2 regions of the Shewanella morhuae genome follow, and region 1 is predicted to be linked to the other one. Evidence: predicted binding sites of a transcription regulator. Region 1 holds the regulator's gene; the other holds the start of a gene.
The links. Region 1 encodes MetJ, which represses methionine synthesis genes. Its sites were predicted from a motif close to TAGACGTCTAGACGTCTA; they were not measured.
Positions count from the first base shown of each region.

Region 2: msrA (peptide-methionine (S)-S-oxide reductase MsrA) is a predicted target of MetJ. The motif match lies at 2,676-2,693, and genes of this name have one in related genera.

Region 1 is NZ_PYSG01000002.1:52,342-60,488, reverse strand. It holds gene metF (methylenetetrahydrofolate reductase) at 1-786, opposite strand, end outside; gene C9I43_RS00820 (bifunctional aspartate kinase/homoserine dehydrogenase II) at 1,014-3,407, opposite strand; gene metB (cystathionine gamma-synthase) at 3,419-4,582, opposite strand; gene metJ (met regulon transcriptional regulator MetJ) at 4,794-5,108, shown strand; gene C9I43_RS00805 (sulfite exporter TauE/SafE family protein) at 5,235-5,975, shown strand; gene nrfD (NrfD/PsrC family molybdoenzyme membrane anchor subunit) at 6,081-7,028, opposite strand; gene C9I43_RS00795 (4Fe-4S dicluster domain-containing protein) at 7,025-7,597, opposite strand; gene phsA (thiosulfate reductase PhsA) at 7,610-8,147, opposite strand, start outside.
Region 2 is NZ_PYSG01000002.1:1,531,975-1,540,121, reverse strand. It holds gene seqA (replication initiation negative regulator SeqA) at 1-358, shown strand, start outside; gene pgm (phosphoglucomutase (alpha-D-glucose-1,6-bisphosphate-dependent)) at 425-2,077, shown strand; gene msrA (peptide-methionine (S)-S-oxide reductase MsrA) at 2,183-2,662, opposite strand; gene astE (succinylglutamate desuccinylase) at 2,976-4,010, shown strand; gene C9I43_RS07260 (thiamine pyrophosphate-dependent dehydrogenase E1 component subunit alpha) at 4,173-5,351, shown strand; gene C9I43_RS07255 (alpha-ketoacid dehydrogenase subunit beta) at 5,355-6,332, shown strand; gene C9I43_RS07250 (dihydrolipoyllysine-residue acetyltransferase) at 6,342-7,940, shown strand; gene nadA (quinolinate synthase NadA) at 8,073-8,147, shown strand, end outside.

The DNA.
Region 1 (8,147 bases):
CTTAACCATATCAATCGCCACGTTTGCACCGACTAATTGACGCGTACCCGCATCGTTTTCTAGCCCTTCAAACTGTTTATGTAGCCAACCTGGTAGTGACACATTGGTCATACCCGCAAAACGTTTCAGCTGAGTAAAGTTGGTCACTGGTAAAATGCCCGGCACGATTTCAACATCAATCCCCGCTGCAACGCAACGGTCACGAAAACGCAGGTAAGATTCCACATCGAAGAAAAACTGAGTAATGGCGCGGCTAGCACCCGCATCAATCTTACGTTTAAGGTTAATTAAATCTGCCTGTGCATTATTTGCATCGGGATGTACTTCAGGATATGCGGCGACAGAAATATCAAAGTCGGCCACTGAGCGCAGCAAACGTACTAAATCAGCTGCAAAACGGGTGGGTTTTGCGCTACCAGCAGGTAAGTCTCCCCGTAGCGCCACTATGTCACGCACGCCCGATTTCCAGTAATGCTTAGCCAGTTCTAATAGCTCTTCATCGCTGGCATCGACTAAAGTCAGATGCGGCGCAGCAACGAGGTTGGTTTCCTGCTGAATACGTTCAATCACGCTGTGGGTACGATCGCGCACACCAGAGTTAGCGCCATAAGTGACTGACACAAACTTAGGCTTGAGTGGCTCTAAACGGCGGATTGAGTTCCATAAAATTTGTTCCATTTCGGGGGTCGATGGCGGAAAAAACTCAAAAGAAACATTAATATCGCCATTAAGCTCTGACAAGCTTTGGTTTAGCGACTGTGAATGTTGTGCGTGATGAAAAGCCATGTGTATTTCCTCAACCGCCCTTGGCGCTACTCTTTGCTAATATGAATTAGTTTAAATAGACGTTTAGACGTCTACATGTCCATATACTAGAGAAACTAAGATGTAAGTCAAGTCAAAAAATGCCCACTTCGCGTATTTTATTAGCTGCGATGCAGTAATTTATTTTAGCCAATAAAAAAGGACTCGAATGAGTCCTTCAATAAGTAAGCTGCTTCGATCACACTCGGCTATTCCTGTAGCAGATCGCGACAGATCTGTGTCAGATCAGACTGCACTGCCGCCGCGGTCACTTCGCGTCCTGCACCCGGTCCACGGATGATCAGCGGGTTACCTTGGTAGAAGGCACTGCGGATCACAAACACGTTATCACCTGGGGTTAAGTTAGCGTAGGGATGATGGACATCAATCCACTGCAAGCCGACTTCGGCTTTTAACTCCGGGCCGCTATTATCTAAAGATGCCACATATCTGAGCACCTTATTTTGCTCCGCCGCTGCGCCATATTGCTGCAGTAAATCGTTATCTAACTCGCCAATACGAGCCATAAATTGATCTAAGGGAATATCGGCCAAATCGGCTGGTACGAGTGAGCGCAGTTCAATATCCTCGAGCTCGATTTCAAGGCCAATCTCACGGGCTAAGATAAGCAGTTTACGCTGCATATCGCGACCTGAAAGATCGTCGCGCGGATCGGGCTCAGTAATACCTAAGCCTCTGGCTTCAACCACTAATTCAGAAAATGGCTTACTGGTGTCGTATTTCTCAAATAACCAACACAAGGTGCCAGAAAAAATCCCGCCCACGGCCTCAACGCTATCACCGCTGTTACGCAAATCATTCAGCGCATGTTGAATCGGCAAACCTGCGCCGCAGCTGGCGTTATAGCGCCAAAATAAACGACGGTTACCTAACTGCTGCTTTAACTCACGGTAAAAAGGCAGTGGGCCTGATCCTGCGAGTTTATTAGCACTGACCACATGAATACCGCGCTCGAATAGCTCAGGGTATTGCAAGGTTAAACTGGCGCTGGCACTGATATCTAAGGCCACCAGCTCATCACATTTAACCTGTTCTAACTGCTCGAACAAATGCTCGTACTGCCAAGGCGTTGCCTCAGTATTAAACTCACTCTGCCACGCCGCAAGATTAATCCCTGCGGGCTTTATTAGGGCTTTACTCGAACTGACTAAGCCGACTAGCTCAACGCTAGCTTCAAGTTCATGGTCAAGTGATACTGAAACCGACTTAAATAAATCAACCCATGCTTCACCGATATTGCCTACACCCAGCAATAAAACGCCAATGCGCTTACGCGGGCCTGCACAGCGGCGATGCACCTTTTGCGTTAACAGATTGACCTGCGACTGTGGTACCAAAGTCACCAGACTTAAGTCACCGCTAAACAAAGGTTTAGCGTCACGGCTCAGTAAGCGAGCAAAACTGCGACGATAATGCTCAGCATCAGCACTGACTAATGCCACTAGGCCGAGATCTGTGTTGATCTGCTGATCGCTGATCCCTAATGCTTGCTCTTGAGCGTCGAGTAATATTTGAACTTGTTTTTGATTTTCAGCGGTATAGGCCAGCTCAACTCTTTGATGGGCAGACGTCCAATGGGCTAATGGTGTTAAACCCGCTGCGATCAACGAATCTAATAGGCTTGTTAATTCGCCCGTGAGCTTAAAGCCGAACAGCACGACTGCATTGAGGTTCGTCACCACAGGCGCGCTCGCTGACGAACTGTGGGGAGCAATCAAGGTAAAGTCAGTGTGCGATGCATAACTTGAGCGCACCGCTAAACTCACTTCGGTATTAAACAGCGGCTGCAAAGTGCGGCAATGCAATACCGGTGAGCCTAAACGCGCTAGACGGTCGGCTTCAGCAAGAGACATGCTTTTCAGTAATTTGGCATCGTTGATTTTATTCGGGTCAGCATTGAACACCCCTTCTACATCAGTCCAAATGGTTACCCGCTCAATATCGGCAAGGCTGGCAATTAAGCTAGCACTAAAATCTGAGCCGTTACGGCCAAGTAATAGCGTATCACCACGCTCGTTGGCGCAGATAAACCCTGTGATAACCAGTCGCTCATTTGGGTGCGTTGCCAATAACGCTTGTACTTTAGCACGGGATTCTTGCAGCCGAATTTGCGGTACTGCGGCTTCATCGGCAATTAAAATGGAACAGGCATCCACATGGCTTGCGGCCACACCAGATTCGCGCAGCAGCGCCGCCATCAAACGAGCCGACCAACGCTCGCCAAAACTGACCACGTAATTCACTTGGTATTCGTTATGCTGTTCAAGTGATAACAAAGTCACTAATTGCGATCTATCGGTACTTAAACGCTCGCGTAAATCGCGGGCCTGCTCACTGGATAACAGTTGTTCAATCAAACCTTGTTGGTAGCTAATTAAGACCTGTAATTCTTCTTGCCATAATTGCCCAGCATCACGCAGCGATAGTAATTTATACAGGAAATTGGTGCTTTTACCCGCAGCAGATACCACCACTAAATCATCACTATGACCGTGGGTTAATAGAATATGGGCGACTCGGCGATAACAATCGGCATCCGCTAAACTGGAGCCACCAAATTTGTGTAAGTGACAACGTGCCATCTAGTATTCCTCTACTGACAAGCCGCAGCTGCGGCAAGTCCTGCTTGAATATCTGCAACTAAATCGGCGGCATCTTCAATCCCCACCGACAGACGCAATAGGGTCTCTTTTATGCCCGCTTCAAAACGCGCCTGCGGCTCCATTGCTCTATGGGTCATAGTTGCAGGCACTGCCACTAAACTTTCAACGCCACCTAGGCTTTCTGCCACGCTAAATAACCTGAGCGCACCTAAAAAAGCTACGACTTCGGCCTCGCCGCCCTTGAGCTCAAAACTCAGCATAGCGCCAAAGCCTTTTTGCTGCTTAGCGGCAACGGCATGACCGGGATGATCCGCAAGACCAGGATAATAGACTTTGCTCACCACAGGGCTTTGGGTTAACACGGCTACAATACGCTGGGCATTGGCTTGATGCTCACGAATACGTACCGCTAAAGTACGCAGACCGCGCAGGGTTAAGTAACTGTCAAAAGCCGACCCAGTTAAGCCTAGCGTGTTCGACCACCAATGTAAGTTTTCGCCGATTTGTGCATCTTTGGCGATCACAGCGCCACCAACCACATCACTGTGACCATTGATATATTTAGTGGTGGAGTGGATAACAATATCCGCGCCTAACAATAGGGGTTGTTGCAATATCGGCGATAAAAAAGTGTTATCGACCACCACCAGCGCACCAATCTCATGGCTCACTTTAGCAATGGCCTCAATATCGACCACGCGCAATAATGGGTTCGATGGGGTTTCGAGCCACACCATTTTTGGTTTTTGTGCTATCGCAATCGCTAACGCTTGGCTGTCGGTTTGGTCAACCACAATTAGCTTAAATTGGCCTTTCTTTGCTAAGTTGATAAATAAACGGTAAGAGCCGCCGTAGCAATCGTGGGGCACAACTAATAAGTCATCAGGCCCAAGTAAGGTAGTGACTAAAGTGATGGCCGCCATGCCCGTGCAAGTCACTATGCCAGTGGCCCCCTTTTCTAATTGCGCTAACGCATCGCCTAAAATGCAGCGAGTAGGATTGCCTGAACGACTGTAATCAAATTCGCGGGGATTTTTATGACCATCAAAGGCGTAATTAGTCGACAAATAAATCGGTGGCACTACTGCGCCATATTGGGTATCAGTTTCGATACCCTGACGCACTGCCAGTGTGGCTAATTGATGCTCTGCCATGGATGGGCTCCTAAATTCGGTAGACAGATAGAGATGTCTGGACGTCTAAATGTACCTAAGCCCAGCGCTATCGTCAATAGGAGTTAAGACGTTTAGACGTCTAAACATAAAGAAATCTATTTGCATCATAAAGAAATAGTCGCAATAATTTGACTGTTGTTGGTAAGAGTTTAAAATCTGCCCCGAATTTAGCGTTATAACAGGTGAGTCAATGACTGAATGGAATGGGGAATACATCAGCCCCTATGCTGAACATGGCAAGAAGAATGAACAAGTAAAAAAAATTACTGTGTCTATTCCGCTCAAAGTGCTTAAGGTCCTTACGGACGAACGAACTCGTCGTCAGGTCAATAATTTGCGTCACGCCACCAACAGCGAGTTGTTGTGTGAAGCATTTTTGCACGCCTATACTGGCCAGCCATTGCCGAATGATGAAGATCTGTCAAAAGACAGTCCTGATAGTATTCCTTCTGAAGCCAAGTTGTTGATGGATCAAATGGGAATCGAGTGGGAAGATATGGAATAGCGATTCATCGCATCAAATATCACAGTGCTCATCAATAGGGATCGTTAACGATCCCTTTTTGTTTATATCCAAATACCCTCAACACACAATGCACATTTTGAGATTGTTTGAGTATTAGGAATACTTATGTTTTCAATGATTGACCCGCAAACACTCGCCTTAGCCTCGCTAGCTGTGTTTCTTGGTGCTTTAACTCAGAGCCTGATTGGATTTGGTCTTGCGGTTGTCGCCAGTCCACTACTGTATATTATCAATCCACAGCTTGTACCTGGTCCCGTGATTGCAATGGGGTTCACAATCTCCCTACTGACCTTAATGCGCGAGCGTGGCCACTTAGAATTCAATGGCTTGCAATATGCTCTTATCGGCCGAGTGCCTGGTGGTTTTATCGGCGCAAGCCTGTTGTTGTTTGCGCCACAATCCATATTAGGTTTATCTATCGCTGCCATTGTGGCCGTAGCGGTTATTCTTAGCCTGTACAAATTTAGCCTACCAGTGAATAAAAAAACGCTTTTCGGTGCGGGGATCGTCTCAGGGATTTTCGGTAATATCGCCGCCATCGGTGGCCCACCGATGGCGATACTGTTAGCAGGTAAAGATGCCTCACAGTTTCGTGCTGCACTATCTGCCTTTTTTATTTTTAGCTCTGCCATTGCCATGGGGATTCTGGCGATTACTGGCTTATTAGAAATAAAGCACCTGTGGTTGTCGTTAATGTTGCTACCTTCGGTGATTTTAGGTTATTTAGTCGCGGGGCGATTAGTGGGCCGAGTCGATAAAGATAAGACTAAAATGGCGACTTTGATTCTTTGCAGTATCAGTGCCTTAGTATTAACGGTGAAATCCGTTATTGAGCTATTAGCCTAATAAGTTGTCCTTTACGGGTAAAATACCTTTGCATTCTGGTAATAGAAAAGCACTGATATTATCAGTGCTTTTCTTTATCTATCAATATCTAAAGCCAGTTCACGCTCAACTTAAATAGCTTTGTCCTGCATATACAATAAAATGTCTTAAGGCGAGCACGCCCGTTAAGCTAGCACACGCCACCATAATCATTGCCCCCTTAGTGTGACGCGTCGCAGCTGGTAACAGCATAAACAGCAGCGGAATACCAAAGCCAATTCCAACAACCCCTACCCAGAACACGCTAGCCCATAAACCAGAACTTAACGATGCCAACGCCGCAGCCGCCGCGCCACCTTTAAAGTACAAGGCGCAAAACAACATGAACAGTAGCAGGATTTCAATCGCCATTACGGGCAACTCTAAACCGTGCATCTTCACTAAGGTTTTATCGTGGCTATCGGTTTTAAACATCACTAACGCCAATAACGCATTGGCCGCCGCTCCCGCCGATAAACCTGATACTAAAAATAGCGCCGGTAATACCGCTGTATTGAGCATTGGATAAGCATTCATCGCCGATATTAAGAAACCAGTGTAAGCGCCAACGCCAATGGCGAGGACAAACAGCAGCACTTCAATCAGTTTTCTAAATGGCATAAGTAACTTAGCGACAGGAGTGAGGAAACCCAAACCCCATTTGGGTAAGTCATCCCGCAGCACTAACACCGCATAGGCGAACGCTAAGGGCGAATAAGCCAGTAGCGCGAGTACACCAATAGCCATCACAGATTGGAAGTTATAGTGAATTAAAATCAGCCAGAAATGGAATGGTTTAGTTAAATCAAACACTAAGCAAGCCAAACCTAAGCTAATTGCTACTGGTCCAATAATGGCAGCCGCTTTGAGAATACCGCTTTCAGCACCAGTGCTGAGTTCATTATTCGCCCAGCGTAAACTAATGCCAATCAATAAACTGCCGGCGGATAACCCCGCCATAAATAAGTAGACGGCAATGACCCAGTGCCAAGTGACGGGATCATATTGCGCCATATCGCCCCAAGTATTGTTCATAATCCAATCCCCCCTCTTTTGGTAGGAACGCGATATACCCTAGGCTTAGTGCCTAAGTGGGTTTTATCTTGATAGGTTATTTTAGTGTTGAGCATGATGGCGACTTCACTGTGTGGATCATTAGCATCGCCAAACACTAAGGCATCGGTTGGACATACCGTTACGCAGGCGGGTTCTTCGCCACGCGCTAAGCGGGTGTCTTTACAGAAGTTGCACTTATCTGCCGCTTTGGTTTCTGGGTTCATAAAGCGTACTTTATAAGGACACGCAGCCACGCAGTACATACAGCCGACACACTTATCGGTGTGGATAGAAATAATACCGTCTTCACCCACATAAGCCGCGCCCGTTGGGCACACCTTTACGCAAGGTGCATCTTCACATTGCTGGCAAGATACTCTGTGGTATTTAAAATGCAGATTAGGCATTTCTCCAAACGGCCCTTCAACACGCACCTGTAGACGGGTTACGCCTTCGGGTACACCATTTTCACTGCGGCACGCCACGTTACAAGCTTGGCAGCCAATGCACTTATTCTCGTCGTGCACCATTACATATCGTTTATTCATTTAAGCCTCCGATTAGCGCTTTGCCAGCGTGACGCCCGTGGTGTGCACTGTCATACCGCACACGGGAGCTGTAACATGGGGAAGTAAATTACCGCAGTGGATACCTTTGCCTGTCGCTCTAACCAACTCTTTGTTTTTAGAACCAAAGCCCATATAAGCAAACACGGTATCTTGGCGAATACCCGGTGTGACTAAGGCATGACCTTCTTCAGTGCCCACACTACTGGTAAGCCGGATTGGGTCGCCATTGCTGATCCCTAACTTGCCCGCTGTAACAGGGTGAACCCATACGGCATTATCCGACATCAAGCTTGCCAACATAGGCACATTGTGGGTTGCGCCATTGGTATGCACCGCCACTTTGCCTTGGATAAAGTACAACTCATCTGCTTTTTTGAGTGTCACTTCGCGAAACTTAATCACCCCGCGCCCCGGCGCCATCGCTTCAACTTTGGCAGAACTCAGTTCAATTTTACCGCTGGGCGTTTTAAAGCTGAGTACGCTGGCGTAAGTACCATCATCGTCCATCGGCCGCGCGCTTGGATAAGCC
Region 2 (8,147 bases), 1.5 Mb from region 1:
AAAAGCCGTAACGCCAGTGGTTAATGATTTCAGCGCATTAGTTAATGAGCATCAGTTATCCCAACAAAAAGGCGCAGTAGGGCGGTTTCTATTTTTGCTCGACAGTTTGTATCAATTAGCCCCAGCGCAGTTTTCGCAAATTTTGCAGATACAAGGCCGCGATCGTTTATATTTTGCCCGCTCTAAAGAGCAGTTGCTTGAAGCGAGCGCCTCGGCTAACCCTAAAGAAATCGGTAGCAGTGGTTTTTGGGTCACGAGTAATAATAATACTGCTAAAAAACGCACCATTTTATCCGAAGTGTTAGTGCAGTTTGGTTGTGATGCGAGCATTGCCGCGGGTATTGCTGAGCGTTTATAAGTCATTTACGTTTAGTGTTTGATATTAAATTAATTTTCACTGTAATTGAGTGCAGGAGAGCCACAGGTGGCAATACATCAACGGGCAGGACAAATCGCTAATCAGACGGATCTGGTTAATATTCCGAAACTGATGAGTCATTATTACGCCATCATGCCAAATATGGCTGACGTGCAACAATGTGTCACCTTTGGCACATCTGGGCACAGAGGCTGCGCCTTTAACGGCAGTTTTAACCAGCAGCACATTTGGGCTATTACCCAAGCTGTGGTGGATTATCGCCAATCAGAGAATATTGATGGACCGTTAATCCTTGGGATTGATACTCATGCGTTATCCTACGCCGCTTATTTATCGGCTATTGAAGTGCTAGCTGCAAACAAAGTGACTGTGCATATTCAGCAACATGATGGGTTTACGCCAACGCCAGTGGTTTCCCACGGCGTGATTGGTGCTAATCGTGCAGCCAATATCACAGGCGCGGGGTTGTCTGATGGACTGATCATTACGCCATCACACAATCCGCCACAGGATGGTGGTATTAAGTACAACCCGCCCCATGGCGGTCCGGCGGAAGGCAATATTACTGCTTGGATTGAATCGCGCGCGAATGAGTATCTTAATCAGCAGTTAGCTGGTGTGCATAAACTCACCTATGCCGATGCACTCACTTCAGGTTATATAAAAGCCATTGATTTAATTAGCCCGTATGTAGCTGACTTAGAAAACGTTATCGATATGCAAGCGATTGCTAAAGCTAAAATTCGTATTGGTGTTGACCCGCTTGGCGGCTCAGGTATCCATTATTGGGCACCTATTGCAGCGCGCTATAGGCTCGATATCACCTTAGTTAATGATAAAGTGGACCCAAGTTTTAGCTTTATGCCATTGGATAAAGACGGCAAAATCCGCATGGATTGCTCGTCTCCCTATGCGATGGCTGGTTTACTTGCCCATAAAGAATCCTTTGATTTATGTCTGGGTAACGATCCAGATTATGACCGCCACGGCATTGTGTGCCCAGGCACTGGTTTGATGGATCCCAATCATTATTTAGCGGTCGCCATAGATTATTTACTCACCCACAGACCAGATTGGAGTGATACCTTAGCCATAGGTAAAACCTTAGTATCGAGTGCGCTTATCGATAAAATCTGTGCTTTCCACGGCAAAAAATTACTCGAAGTGCCTGTGGGCTTCAAATGGTTTGTTGATGGTTTAGCCAAAGCCACGATTGCTTTTGGTGGTGAAGAGAGCGCGGGCGCGGCATTTCTGCGCCGTGATGGCACTACATGGTGCACCGATAAAGATGGTTTTATTCTGGGTTTACTGGCCGCTGAAATACTTGCTGTTACAGGTAAAACCCCTGGCCAGCGTCACGAAGAGTTGGTAAAGCAATTTGGTCAAAGCTTTTATAAGCGTATTGATAGCCCAATCAGTCTTGAAAACAAGGCCAAGTTTGCGTTATTGAATGCTGGCACCTTAAAAGCCACTGTGCTTGCAGGGGAGGCAATTGAAAACGTATTAACTCATGCTCCGGGCAATAATGCGGCCATTGGCGGCATTAAAGTGACCACTGCTAATGGTTGGTTTGCGGCGCGCCCATCGGGCACTGAAGCGTTATTTAAGATCTACGGTGAGAGTTTTATCAGCGAGCAACATTTAGCCGATATCATCAAAGATGCGCAAGCGTTAATTGATAAAGCGCTAAACGCTTAAGATGGATAGTATGCTTAGTCGATAAAAGCCAGTAACGGCTAACGATAAAAATATCCAAAAAACGCACTCATAATAGAGTGCGTTTTTTTTGAATAGGAAAGTATCTTAGTAGGCGATATGGCAACTAGGTAGGTTATTGTTATCAATATAATTTTGATGGTATTCCTCCGCGACATGAAATTGCTGCAAGGGAACAATTTCAGTCATAATGTGGCGTAACCCCCAACGTCCCGAGCGGGCGAAGGTCAGTTTTGATGCTTCAGCGGCCGCTTTTTGTTCGCGATCATGAAAGAAAATAGTGCTGCGATACTGATTGCCGATATCTCCACCTTGCATATTAAGGCTGGTAGGATTGTGATTTTTCCAAAAAACTTCGAGTAAATCGTCATAGCTGACTATCGTGGGGTCAAATTCCACTTGCACCACTTCGGCGTGGCCAGTGTTGCCTTTTTTGACTTCTTCATAAGTCGTTGCCGTATTTTTACCGCCCATATAACCACTTGTGGCGTTTAGTACGCCTTCAACTTGTCTAAAAAAATATTCAACGCCCCAAAAACAGCCGGCTCCAAAAGTTGCTAATGCCATAGATAATACCAATTAGATGTCTAGATGGCTGAGATTGTGATTAATCTACTCATCAAAAGCAAGTAGGGCGATTAAATTTAATATTTCAGTCCCAAGTGGTTGGACTTCAGCTAATGTATTGGCCGTTATTGCCTTTTATAACCAAGCATTTTTTTGCCGTGAATGTCTAGGATACGGTTTTCATACTTGTGTTAGTATTGATGCGCTTTTAAGGATGCCTGCCTCAATCAAACCGTATCATGACAAAAATTAAACGGGCTTAATCATTCCCGTTGGGCATTTATCTTTAGCACACCATTATAAGGAGAATTCTGTGTTACAAGCTCTGTTAGATTCGAAGGATTTTTTAGCGTTAACCTTAGCCAATCCACACACATTTGATGGCACGTTTTCGTTTAAGTTAGGCGATCATACTCAAGTTGAAGTGTGGGACACCGGCGTTATCGTTTTTGAGCCAGTCCACAATGAAGGTAAAGATATTGTCCTATCCTGCGGAGTTCATGGTAACGAAACAGCACCTATTGAGCTATGTAATGGCTTAATTACACAGCTTCTACAGCAAAAAATTATTGCCAAACAGCGCACTTTATTCCTTATTGGCAACCCATTAGCCATCAATAATGGTACCCGTATTATTGATGAAAATATGAATCGCCTTTTCAGTGGCGAGCATTCAAATCCTCCTGGTTTAATCAATCCCGAACGTATTCGTGCAAAGAAACTCGAAGCCTATGTCGATAAATTTTATACTTCGGTAACGGATGGACGCCAACGTATTCATTACGATTTACACACCGCAATGCGTGCCTCTAAACACGAAAAGTTTGCTATTTACCCCTATCGTCCAGGGCGTGCCTTTAGTGGCGAGCAAATTATGTTTTTAGCTGCAAGCGGTGTTGATACTGTACTCTTTCACCACGAACCGACTACCACATTCAGTTATTTTTCCTCTGAGCGTTATGGCGCTGATGCCTTTACTATTGAATTAGGTAAAGTGTATCCCATGGGGCAAAACGACATGACACGCTTTATCGCCACCCATGAAATGTTTATGCGTTTAATTACGGCTAAGCCATTAGAACTTACTGATTTTGATGCAGATAAAGTCAATCTGTATCAAGTATGCCGCGTTATCAATAAACATGCCGATGATTTTGAATTTACCTTCGCAACCGATGTCGAAAATTTCAGATCTTTCCCTAAAGGTTTTGTACTGGCACGCGAAGGGGGGCAAGACATTAAAGTCGAACAAGAGTTTGAGTCTATTGTGTTCCCTAATGCCAAGGTGCCTATTGGTAATCGCACTGTGATTTGTTTAATTCCAGCGGTTAATGCGCACGTACGTTAGGCTTGTAAAGCATTATATACATGCAAGGTAGTGATAACTTACAGTTTGAACTGTGCCAATGGTTGATAGGTAGTTTACGTTAACGTAATGTCCGTCCGGCATATTAGTATAAATTAGGCGCACCAAACACGTTGGAGCGTCACGAGATAACAAGAGCACAATATGAGCAAAGCAACACTCAACACTGATACAGTGCACCGAGTCGGCTTCTTGGATAAGGCATCGCTTCACATTCCTATCCTTCGAATTCTACAAGCCGATGGCACCACTTATGAAACCGCGGTTTTGCCTATTATAGATGAAACCTTAGCAACCAAAATTTATGATACCTGTGTGTTCACTCGGGTTCTCGATGAACGTATGTTAGGTGCCCAGCGTCAAGGACGCATCAGCTTTTATATGACCTGCACGGGTGAAGAAGCGGCGATTGTCGGCAGTGTTGCCGCACTTGAACAAGAAGACGTGATCCTCGCGCAATACCGTGAACATGCGGCGCTGCGTTATCGTGGCTTTACCACTGAACAGTTTATGAATCAGATGTTCAGCAACGAGAAAGATCTCGGTAAAGGCCGCCAAATGCCCATTCACTACGGCAGTGCAGCATTGCACTATCAAACGATCTCATCGCCATTAGCAACGCAGATTCCACAAGCAACAGGTGTTGGCTATAGCTTAAAGATGCAGGGCAAACGCAATGTAGCTATTTGCTATTTTGGCGAAGGCGCCGCATCAGAAGGGGATTTTCATGCTGGTCTAAACATGGCCGCGGTGTTGAAATGCCCGGTGATTTTCTTTTGCCGTAACAATGGCTACGCCATTTCAACGCCAACTGAAGAGCAGTTTGCTGGTAATGGTATTGCCAGTCGTGGTGTGGGTTATGGCATGCATACTATTCGTGTTGACGGTAATGACATGCTGGCTGTGCTGGCCGCGACTCAACAAGCGCGCGCTTATGCAATCGAGCATAATGCTCCCGTATTGATTGAAGCGATGACTTATCGCCTCGGTGCCCATTCATCTTCAGACGACCCATCAGGTTATCGCTCCAAAGATGAAGAAGCTAAGTGGCAGCAACACGATCCGGTGAAACGTTTCAAATTATGGCTTATCAACAAAGGTTGGTTTGCCGAAGCGGATGATGTGAAGCTACATGAAAAATATCGCGAAGAAGTATTAGCAGCGGTAAAAGTGGCTGAAAAAATTCCTGTGCCTATGCTGGATGAAATTATTGAAGATGTGTACGACAAGCCAACGCCGGTGCTGAAAAAGCAACTTAGCGATCTTAAAGAACATATCAAAAAATATCCGCAAGCCTATCCAAAAAGTGCAGGGAGACTATAAGCCGTGGCTGAAATGAATATGTTACAGGCCGTGAATGAGGCCTTGTCTATTGCTATGCAAGCCGATGAGCGCATGGTGATTTTTGGTGAAGATGTGGGCCATTTCGGCGGTGTATTTCGCGCAACTTCTGGTCTACAAGAAAAATTTGGTCGCGACCGCTGCTTTAATACCCCGCTGACAGAGCAAGGTATTGCTGGTTTTGCTAATGGTTTAGCCTCAAATGGCATGACGGCTGTGGCTGAAATCCAATTTGCCGATTATATCTTTCCGGCGTTTGATCAAATCGTCAACGAGACGGCGAAGTTTCGCTATCGCAGCGGCAATGAATTCGATGTTGGTGGTTTAGTTTTTCGTACGCCCTATGGCGGCGGCATCGCTGGCGGCCATTATCATTCGCAATCACCTGAAGCCTATTTTACCCAAACACCTGGATTAAAAGTGGTGGTGCCACGTAACCCAGAGCAAGCTAAAGGGCTGCTGTTGGCGTCAATTCGTGATAAAAACCCGATAATATTTTTTGAGCCTAAGCGTTTATATCGTGCATCAGTTGGCGAAGTACCCGCTGGCGATTATGAAATCGAACTGGGTAAAGCAGAAGTGGTTCGCGAAGGTAAAGATATCACCTTAGTAGCGTGGGGCGCACAAATGGAAATCCTGGAAAAAGCGGCTGATATGGCCGCTAAAGAGGGTATCTTCTGCGAAATTATCGATTTACGTACCTTGTCACCCTGGGATATCGATACCGTTGCCGATTCAGTCAAAAAGACCGGACGTTTGTTGGTCAATCATGAAGCGCCACTAACCGGTGGTTTTGCTGGTGAAATTGCCGCGACTATTCAGCAAGAATGCTTCTTATATCTTGAGTCGCCTATTAGCCGCGTTTGTGGTTTAGATACCCCGTACCCACTCATTCATGAAAAAGAATACATGCCAGATGCGCTCAAAACCTTTGAAGCCATCAAAGCATCAGTGACCTTTTAGGAGTCCGGTATGATTAAAGATTTTATTTTGCCGGATATTGGCGAAGGTGTGGTTGAGTGTGAGTTGGTTGAATGGTTGGTTAAAGAAGGCGACACCGTCGTTGAAGACCAACCGATTGCCGATGTCATGACCGACAAAGCGCTAGTACAAATCCCTGCACCTTTTGCGGGTGTGGTCACTAAGCTCTATTACGCGAAAGGTGAGATTGCAAAAGTGCATGCGCCGCTCTATGCCGTACAAATTGAAGGCGCCGTTGAAATCGCAGATGAAGAGTCAGTTGCGGCTACTCAATCTACAGTGGCGCAAGTCGCGACAAAGGTTGCTGAGCCCGCTGGGAATGCATCCGTGAGCATTGAAGAGTTCTTACTGCCGGATATTGGCGAAGGTATTGTTGAATGTGAGTTAGTCGACTGGTTGGTGAGCGAAGGTGATATGGTTGAGGAAGATCAACCGATTGCCGACGTGATGACCGATAAAGCGCTAGTGCAAATTCCTGCCATAAAAGCGGGTAAAATTGCCAAACTGCATTATCGCAAAGGTCAGCTCGCTAAAGTGCATGCGCCTCTGTATGCCATTGAAGTTGAGGCCTACGCCTCAGCAGCGACCGATACTGTGGCTAACGCAGCATCAACAGCACAGGTTGCAAGTGCAGAACCCGCGCGTCAGGGGAAAGCCTTAGCTAGCCCTGCAGTTCGCCGGATGGCGCGTTCCCTAGATATCGATTTAAGCCGAGTATCTGGTACAGGAAAACACGGCCGTGTCTATAAGGAAGACATCACTCGCTTCCAGCAACAGGGCTCGAGCAATGCTGTTGCAGCTCCAAATGTGGCTCAGGTAAAAGAGGCGCCATCTCAAGCATCTCAAACCCAAGTTGCAGCTGCAGCGTCTGTAGTAACTCAACGCGTTGATACGGTTGAGCCTATTCGCGGCGTAAAAGCGGTGATGGCACGCATGATGGTGGAATCGGTGTCGAGTATTCCACACTTTACCTATTGCGAAGAGTTTGATTTAACAGACTTAGTCGCACTGCGTGAAAGCATGAAGGTCAAGTATTCGTCCGATGAAGTAAAGCTGACCATGATGCCATTCTTCATGAAGTCGATGTCATTAGCCTTAAGCCAGTTCCCTGTGATGAATAGCCAAGTCAATGCTGATTGCACTGAATTGACTTATAAGTCTCGTCACAACATCGGCATGGCGGTGGATTCTAAAGTCGGTCTTTTAGTGCCTAACATTAAAGATGTGCAGGATAAGAGTATTTTAGAAGTGGCGGCAGAAATTACCCGTCTGACCCAAGCAGCCCGCAGTGGCCGTGTGGCGCCGGCTGATCTAAAAGACGGCACGATTTCTATCTCTAACATTGGCGCCTTAGGTGGTACCGTTGCGACGCCTATCATCAATAAACCTGAGGTAGCGATTGTCGCCTTAGGTAAGTTGCAAACCTTGCCTCGCTTTAACGCGAAAGGGGAAGTCGAAGCCCGCCAGATTATGCAAGTGAGTTGGTCTGGCGATCATCGCGTTATCGATGGTGGCACTATCGCTCGCTTCTGTAATCTGTGGAAACAGTATCTTGAGCAGCCTCAAGAGATGTTATTAGCGATGCGTTAAGTGACTGGCACGCAGATTTGACACAAAAGGACGCTTTAAAGCGTCCTTTTTAATTTGCTTTGCATAAATGGGTTAATCTTTTGATCCCGATTACGTATAATTCGCGAACGTAGTTATCCTAATGGATGTGTTATGAGTCAGTTTATTCCCAGCATAGAAACTATTGATTACCCGTTTCCGCCTAAGCCTGTTCTTTTGTCTGATATT